2 regions of the Glutamicibacter sp. BW78 genome follow, and region 1 is predicted to be linked to the other one. Evidence: riboswitches for the same ligand, from Rfam matches in the RefSeq annotation. Region 1 holds a riboswitch; the other holds the start of a gene.
What was found. A riboswitch is a leader RNA that binds a small molecule or an ion and turns the genes downstream of it on or off. The one in region 1 is predicted to bind thiamine pyrophosphate.

Region 1 (4,480 bases):
GCAGATCCTCGACAAGAAGGGCTACGACGTCGAACTTACTGACGCCGACGCCGCTCCGGTCTTCTCGGGCGTTGCCTCGGGTGACCTGGACCTGACCATGGACGTCTGGATGCCGCTGACGCATAAGGACTACTTGGAAAAGTACGGCGACAAGATGACCAAGTTGGGCACCTGGTACGACGATGCCAAGCTGACCATCGCCGTTAACGAGGACGCCCCGATCGATTCGCTGGATCAGCTGGCGAAGAACGCCGATAAGTTCGGCAACACGATCTACGGCATCGACCCGGGCGCCGGCCTGACCAAGGCCACCCAGGAGAACGCCATCCCGGACTACGGTCTGGAGAAGATGGACTTCAAGACATCCTCTACCCCAGCCATGCTGAGCCAGCTGAAGAAGGCCACCAAGGCAGGCGACGATATCGTTGTTACCCTGTGGCGTCCGCACTGGGCCTACGATGAGTTCCCGATCAAGGACCTGAAGGACCCGAAGGGTGCCATGGGCAAGGCCGAAACCATCACCTCCTATGGCAATAAGGACTTCGAGGAAAACTACCCGGGACTGACCGAGTGGCTGAACGACTTCAAGATCGACGACGAGAAGCTGTTCTCCTTGGAGAATGCGATGTTCAACGACACCGACACCGACGATTATGCGCCGATCGTCGATAAGTGGATCTCCGAGAACCAGGAATACGTGGATTCACTCACCGAGAAGTAGTCACGATTAATCGGCAGGCGCCACGGCGCTTTCCGTAACGAAAGACCCGGCCCACGCGCAGTGTGGGCCGGGTCTTTCATGTGTTCTCGATGGACGTGGCCCGATCGATTCAGCCGATCGAACGCATGATCTTCCGTTTGGCCCAGCCGAACGGCGGGTAGATGGCCTTCAGGGTGTCGACCCGGGCAGTCTTGGATAGCACCGGACGCTGCTGGCTGAAGGTGTCGAACCCGAACTTGCCGTGGTAGTTCCCCGTCCCCGAGGCCCCGACACCCCCGAAGGGTAGCGCCGGAACGGCCAGATGCATGCTGCACACGTTATGGGCGATGGCGCCGGCCCGCACCTGATCCTCGAAAGACGTGTGCAGGCGGGGGCGCTCACTGAATAAGTACGCGGCCAGCGGCGAGGGCCGAGAGTTGATGAACCGCACGGCATCGTCGAAACGGTCGACCTGGATGATCGGCAGAATCGGACCGAAGATCTCCTCCGTCATCACCGGCGCCGCCGGATCGACGTCGGCCAGAACCGTGGGCGCGATGTACCTCGAGTCAGCATCGCTGGATCCACCGGCCACCACGCGTCCCTGCCCCAGGAAGGAGGCCAGCCGAGAGAAGTGCGAGGCGTTGATGATGCGTCCATAGTCCTTACTGCCGGAGGGATCCTTGCCATAGAAAGCGGCGATCGCCCGGGGCAGCTGCTTTTCCAGTTCGGCCGCCGCCGTGGCCCCAACCGCCAACACGTAGTCCGGGGCGACACAGGTCTGTCCGGCATTCATGAACTTCCCGTGGGCCAGCCGCCGGGCAATCGCGGCGAAGTTCCCGTCCGCTACCACCGCAGGACTCTTGCCACCCAGCTCGAGGGTCACCGGAGTCAATGTTTCGGCGGCGGCCCGGGCCACGATCTTCCCGACCCGCTCGCCTCCGGTATAGAAAATATGGTCGAAATCCATCTTCAGCAGTTCAGCTGTCGTCTCGGCTGCCCCCTCCAGGACGGCAACGGCACGCCGATCCAGATACTGCGGGATGAGGGAGGCCATCACCGCGGAGGTGGCCGGAGCCAGTTCGGAGGGTTTGAGAACCACGGTGTTCCCTGCCGCCAGGGCACCGACCAGCGGTCCCAACAGCAGCAGGACCGGGTAGTTCCATGGAGCGATGACCAGAACCATACCCAAGGGCCGTGCCTGCACACGAGCCGACGCCGGCTGCAAGGACAGCGGAACCTTCACCTGCTCATCGGCCATCCAGTCGCCCAGATATAACTGGGCATGATCGATTTCGGCTTTCACCCGGTCCACTTCGGTCAACCGCGATTCGGCCGCCGGTTTACCCAGATCCGACATCAACGCGTCACATAGGTCCTGCTCATGATCCTGGATGAGGCGTTCGAGGGCCTTGAGCTGGGCACTGCGGAACCTCCTCGGATGGGCCAGCCGAGAATCGGAGGCATCGCGGAGCCTGAGGGCCGCGGTGGCCGGGAGTTCGGCTTCGGGGCCCGCCTGCACGATAGGCGCGGCAACTGCTGAGGAACGGGAGCGTCGATTCGTGGCCATGGGTACGACACTAGCGCGGGGACGGTCCCTGGGGCATCCAACGGGTTTGCCGCCCCCGGCGGGGGACTGTAGGCTCACGATCACTGACACGGGGTGTCCGCCACCGGCGCGGACTGAGAACATACCCGGCAAGAACCTGATCTAGTTCGTACTAGCGGAGGGATGTCGCCCATGCACCAACATGCGCAAACCTTGACCTATTCACCTACCGACCCGTCTGTTTCGGCGGTGATCGCATGAGCACGCCGACTCCCGGGACCGGGATCTACCTCGTCGCCAACTCAGCCAGCACCGCGGGACGGCCACTAGCGGATATCGTGGCCGACGCCGTCGCCGCCGGTGTGGGGACCATCCAGCTGCGGTGCAAGGACCTGTCGGCCCGCGAGTTCCTGGCCGAGGCGACCGCCTGCGCCGAACACACAGCCGACCGAGCCCTGCTGCTCCTCAACGACCGGGTGGACGTCTACCTGGCGGGCCGCGCCGCAGGGATCCGGGTGGACGGGGTCCATATCGGACAGAAGGACCTACCGGTCGAACTCGTCAGGTCCCTCATCGGACCCGACGCCGTGCTGGGGCTCAGCGCCAGCACCGAGGAGCATTTCGCTGCAGTGTCCACACTGCCGGCGGGCACCATCGACTATCTGGGCACCGGCGCCGTGCGGGCCACCCCCACCAAGAAGGATCATCCGACTCCCCTGGGGTTCTCCGGCCTGACTTCGTTGATCTCCCAGGCCCCGCTGCCCTGCGTGGCGATCGGCGGGCTGGGTTCCGGCGATGCCGGTGAGGCCCACGCCGCCGGGGCCATCGGCATGGCCGTCGTGCGGGCCATCTGCTCCGCCGAGAACCCCCGGGATGCTGCTGCGGCGCTGGTGGATGAATGGACCCGGGCATCACGGACGGTGAACGCATGAGCGCCTCGAGAATCCCCAACATCCTCTCCATCGCCGGTGCCGACCCCTCCGGCGGGGCGGGCATCCAAGCCGACCTGAAATCGATCGCCGCCTGCGGCGGCTACGGTATGGCCGCCATCACCGCCCTGACCGCCCAAAACACCCGAGGAGTCACCGGGGTCCATACCCCGCCGGCGGAATTCCTCACCCAACAACTCGAGACGGTCTCCGCCGATGTCCGCATCGATGCGGTGAAGATCGGCATGCTGGCCACCGCCGAGGTCATCGAGGCCACCACCTCCTGGCTGGGCGCCCGCCCGGGCACCGCCGTCGTCGTGGACCCCGTGCTGATCTCCACCTCGGGAGACCGCTTATTGGAGCACGACGCCGAGGCGGCCTTGCGTCGGCTGCTCCCGTTGGCCGATGTCCTGACCCCGAACATCGCGGAGTTGGCGGTATTGCTCGGGGAACCGGCATCAACCCGGTGGGAAGACGTCGTGGACCAGGCGACCCGTCTGGCGGAACGCTATTCGGTCCTGGTCTTGGCCAAGGGGGGCCACCTCTCCGGCCATCGATGCCCGGATGCCCTGGTCGGCCCCGACGGCGTCCTCGCCGCTGTGGAGGGTGCGCGCATCGATACCCCGAACACCCACGGGACCGGTTGCTCGCTGTCCGCGGCGCTGGCCACCCTCTGGGCCGGCTGTGGGGACTGGGGAGATGCCCTGCGTCTGGCCCGTGGCTGGCTCGAAGGTGCCCTCTACCGTGCCGATGAACTCGAGGTCGGGGGCGGGCATGGTCCGGTGAACCACTTCGGTGCACTCTGGGACGGCGCAGCGGTACCAACGGCGGGGGCCTTGCTGACCACCTGGTGGAATGATCTGTCGGCACTGCGTTCGGGGATCGACGATCTGCCGTTCATCCGCTTACTCCGTGACGGAACCCTGCCCTCCGAGGATTTCCACTTCTATCTGGCCCAGGATTCGTTGTATCTGCGGACCTACTCGCGGGTCCTCTCCCGCGCTGCAGAATTGGCTCCAAACCGTGAGGAACAGCAGTTTTGGGCTTCCGGGGCCGTCGGGGCCCTCGAAGAAGAAGGGAATCTGCATGTGCTCCGGCTCGGTCATGCCCCCGATCCGGAACCGAGCCCCACCACGTCTTCCTACCTGAACCATCTGGTGGCCTCCGGCGATTCCTATCCCGAGCTCGTGGCGGCCATCCTGCCCTGCTATTGGCTGTACCAGGACATCGGCCAACGACTGGCCTCCTCCGCCTCTCCGGGCCACCCCTATGCCGACTGGCTCGCCGCCTATTCCTCCCCCG
Region 2 (4,480 bases), on a different contig from region 1:
ATTCTGCCCGGTGACCGCACGGGCCCAGGGGGAAGCGAAGAACAGGATGGCGTCGGCGAATTCGGCCGGTGTGGTGACCTTGCGCAAGGGGGTGGAGGAGGCGATGAAGTCGAAGACCTCTTCGGGGGTCGCGGCGCTGGCGTCCGTGGTGCGTAGTAGACCACCGGAGACCATGTTCACCGAGACCTGGTGTTGGCCCAGGTCGGCGGCGAGTGTTCGGGTCAGGGCCAGCAGGGCGGCTTTGGAGGCGGTGTAGTCGTGGTACGGGACCACGGGGTTTTGGAAGAGGTTGGTGCCGATGTTGATGATCCGCCCGAAGCCCTGTTTACGCATCCCCGGCAGCGCCGCCTGGGCGGTGTTCAGTGCGCCGCGAACACTACCGGAGAACTGGGTGGTGAACTCCTCCCAACCAATCTCTGCGGCCGAGGATCGGGCCTCGCCATTGAAGGAGAAATCGGCCAGCGCGTTGTTCACCACGGTGGTCACGGGGGAACCGAAATGGGCCTGGGAGGCCACGAGCATGGCGGTGACCTGCGCCGGATCGGTGACATCTGCCTGGACTGCCAGGGCACGGTCGGGCCCCAGACCGGCAGCAAGTTTCTCGGCGGCTTCGGCGGACTGCCGGTAGTTGATGACGACGCGGGCGCCTTGTGCGGCGAAGGCCTGCACGATATGACGGCCCAAACCGCGGGCGCCCCCGGTGACAAGGACAATCTGGTCTGAGAGGTTCATTTGGTCTCGCTTTCATGGCTGCCGAGGGCAGGTGGTGGTGGAAATGAAGGGGATCGTTGCGGGCAGCATCGCCCGGGGGAGAGAGGTGAGGGCCCCGTGAGACACGCGGGGAGCACGGTGGTCGTGCTGTGGTGTCCGACGGTGGAGAGCAGGCTGCGCAGGAGAGGTTTCAGCTGGGCCGCAGCTGGCGGGCAGAGGCTAAACCGCTGGCCGAGAGACGGCACGGCAGGATGCGGAGCGCCAGGGTGGACGCAACCAACGCATGGCGACATCGGGCCGTGGGGTGGCGGTCCGGCAGGACCTTCCAACATGGAGGTTTAGGTGAAGAAGCACCTGCAACATCCCTTCGCTAGTTCGAACTAGATCAGGTTCAACGGGTGTTCTCTCAGCCAGAAATCATGGCACCCCGTGTCACTGCACCACACCCTACACACTTCACGCAGCGATTCGACAACTTCGTGTCCACGTGTACAGTCTGTGCTGAACACGGGAGTCCGGTGAGCCGGGCTGAGAGGAAGCTGATCAAGCTTCGACCGTCGAACCTGATCTGGGTCATGCCAGCGCAGGGAGGCAAAACTCTAAATCCCGTGCCCTGTTCACTCAACAGAAGGGGCACGACAGTGCACTCAATAACGCCGCCATCCACCACGCCACTACCGGCGCGACGACGCTTTTCCTTCGACCTCAAGGACCTGGTGCTCATCGTGGTCCTGGGGGTCGTCTTCGGATTCCTCTACTGGGCGTTGGTCCAGGCATCGGCCGGGCTGACCCTGCTGATGGGCCCGTTCGGGGACCTCTCCTCGCATCTACTCTTCGGCGGGTGGCTCATCGTGGCCCCGATCGCCGTCGCCATCATCAGACGACCCTTCGCCGGGATCCTCGCGGAGGTCATTGCCGGTGGGGTGGAGGTCGTTTTCCTCGGCTCGACGGCAGGACCCATGCTTTTCCTGGTGGCCGCCATCCAAGGTCTGGGCAGCGAACTTCCCTTCGCCCTGCGTCGCTACCGGTCTTTCAGCTGGCTCACCTACGCTTGCTCCGGACTACTCGGAGCAGGATTGGCCTTCGCCGTCTCGGCCTTCCGTTTCGGGTGGTACGGCCAGGATTTCTTTGTCATCCGGCTCATCGTTCAACTGCTCTCCGGGCTCATTCTCGGCGGTCTCCTGGCCCGCAAGACCGTTAACGCCCTGGCTAAAACCGGCGTCGTGGACAACTACGCCATCGGCCGGGACCAGCCAACCGCCGAGGGAGCATGAAACCGGCAAGCACGCCGGTAGTCGTGCTTGAGAACGTGACCGTAACCTACCCCCGAAGGCAGGTGCCGGTCCTGGATCGGGTGACCTTGAGTCTCGAAGCAGGCGAACAGGTCATCATCCTGGGGCCCTCGGGGGCCGGAAAGTCGACGCTTTTAAACCTGATGACCGGGGTCATCCCGCATTCGGTGGCGGCACGGTTCACTGGCCGGGTCCTCGTCGCTGGTCAGGACACCGCTCACACCGGCGTCGCCGAATTGTCACGGACCGTCGGCGTCCTGGCCCAGGACCCCGAATCGGCGATGTGCATGCCCGATGTGCAGCGGGAGATCGCCCTTCCACTGGAGAACCATGCGGTACCCCCACGACAGATCGAGGGCCTGATCGATGAGGTGCTGGAACAGGTCAACGGAGCCAGCCTCAAGGACAGGTCAACACGGCAACTCTCCGGTGGCCAAGGTCAACGGGTTGCCTTGGCGGCCAGTCTGGTCGTGGAGCCGCCGGTGCTGCTGCTCGACGAACCCACCTCGATGCTTGACGCCGAAGGCATCTCCTCGGTGCGCCGGTCCATCGACCGGGCGGTGCACGACCGTGGCCCCGCCGTGGTGCTGGTGGAACACCGCATCGACGAGTATGCGGGAGCCGACGGTGTGGCGGGGCTTCCCGGACGGGCCATCGTGCTCGACGCCGAAGGGGCCCTGATCGCTGACGGCCCCACACGGACCGTGTTAAAACAATCGGCACGCCAGCTCGTGGACGCCGGGTGCTGGACACCGTTGGAAACCGAGCTGCAGGCTGCATGCGGCACCGAAGGCGGTTTGGCATCGCCCATCGTCCGCGAAGAATTGCTGCACTGGGCGGAGGGCCAACCAACGGTTCCGCAGCCGACGCAGGCCACCGACAGCGTGGTCCTCTCAGCCCGGGGCCTCTCGATCACCCGGGCGCCAATCCCTGCCCGGAAACGACGCCGCGAACCCGCGGTGATCAGCCCCCAACTTGAAGGCATCGACCTGGAACTACGCTCCGGGGAGATCGTCGCCCTGTTGGGCGCCAACGGGACGGGCAAGACCAGTCTGTTGCTCGCGCTCGCCGGGCTGCTGCAACCACTTGCCGGCACGATATCGGGGGACCGCCCCGGGCTGGTGTTCCAGAACCCCGAACACCAATTCGTGGCCACCACGGTCCGAGAAGAAGTTGGCCATGGCCTGCCGGCGCTCATCAATGGTCGTCCTGCCCAGGAGAAGATCGATGACCTGCTGGCCGAACACCGGCTGACGCATCTGGCCGCGAGCAACCCGTTCCGACTCTCGGGCGGGGAAAAGCGGCGGCTCAGCGTTGCGGCCATGCTCGCTCATTCCCGCAACGTCCTGTTGGCCGACGAACCGGGTTACGGGTTGGACCGGAAAGCCACCATCTCGATGATGGGAGCCTTCCGGGACGCGGCGGCCGACGGACAGTCGATCCTGTTTTCCAGCCACGATCTACGCAGTGTCGCGAGCCTGGCCCACCGGGGAATCGTCATCGCCGAGGGCACCATCATCGCCGACGGGCCGATTTTTGACGTGCTGGGCGACCGAGACGTCTTGGCCAGGGCAGGGATCGTGCTGCCCCCGCTGCTGGACTGGCTGCTGGGCCTCGGGAAGAGTCCGGAGCAGATCAAGAACATCCTGGATGCTCTGGATCGCGAAGTTGCGCCTGCGGCACGGATGCAGGTGCCCTCGTGAGCGCGGCCCCCTTTCCGTGGGTGGTCACGACCACGCCCTTGGGCCGTCGCAACCCCACCATGAAGCTCGCCCTGCTCTTCGTGGTCTCCTTCGCCTTGCTCTTCGTCTTCGACCCGCTGACCCCGGCCCTGCTCTATCCGTTGGCGCTGGCCGCCGTGCTGATCTGGGGCCGGCCCTCGCCCCGGATGCTGCTGCTGGCCCATATCCCGTTCCTGGGTTTTGCCCTCGGGATGCTCATGATCAATGCCATCACCCGGCCGGGGGAGGAACTCTTCACGGTGCTGGGCCTGCAGGTCAGCGTCGAGGGGGTGAACCTGGGGACTTCCCTGGCCCTGCGCACGTTCGTTCTGGGGGTGTTGTCGATCGGTTTCGTCCTCTCCACCGATGCCGTGGCCCTGACCGACAGCCTGCATCAACAGGCCAGACTGGGTCCGCGTCTCTCCCATGCCGTCCTGGCCGGATACCAGATGCTCCAAGATCTGCCGGGCACCTGGCAGACGATCCGGCAGGCCCATGGGGTGCGGGCTCCCGAGCTGGCTCCGGGGCTGCGTCGCCCCACGATCCGGGAGTTCGGGCATGCCTCCTTCGCCCTGCTCGTGGTCTCGCTGCGCCGGGGTGAGCGCATGGCCCAGTCCATGGAGTCCCGCGGTCTGGGACTGACTCCCCGAACCATCTGGAAGCCCATCAGACTCCAACGAGCGGACTGGATCATGGCTACCGGTGTGCTCAGCGTTTTGGCGGTGGTGTTGGGCCTGGGTGTCGCCGGTGGGTGGA

Region 2: it holds a riboswitch for thiamine pyrophosphate, as region 1 does, so the genes downstream of both, CIK75_RS07935 (ECF transporter S component) here and thiE (thiamine phosphate synthase) in region 1, are expected to answer to the same signal.

The regions. Positions count from the first base shown of each region.
Region 1 covers NZ_NRGU01000039.1:409,100-413,579, reverse strand. Annotated here, with positions in the region: gene CIK75_RS14765 (glycine betaine ABC transporter substrate-binding protein) at 1-721, shown strand, start outside; gene CIK75_RS14760 (aldehyde dehydrogenase family protein) at 831-2,270, opposite strand; TPP riboswitch at 2,350-2,450, shown strand; gene thiE (thiamine phosphate synthase) at 2,507-3,181, shown strand; gene CIK75_RS14750 (bifunctional hydroxymethylpyrimidine kinase/phosphomethylpyrimidine kinase) at 3,178-4,480, shown strand, end outside.
Region 2 covers NZ_NRGU01000031.1:259,884-264,363, reverse strand. Annotated here, with positions in the region: gene CIK75_RS07940 (3-oxoacyl-ACP reductase) at 1-732, opposite strand, end outside; TPP riboswitch at 1,057-1,151, opposite strand; TPP riboswitch at 1,209-1,318, shown strand; gene CIK75_RS07935 (ECF transporter S component) at 1,353-1,985, shown strand; gene CIK75_RS07930 (ATP-binding cassette domain-containing protein) at 2,021-3,706, shown strand; gene CIK75_RS07925 (energy-coupling factor transporter transmembrane component T) at 3,703-4,480, shown strand, end outside.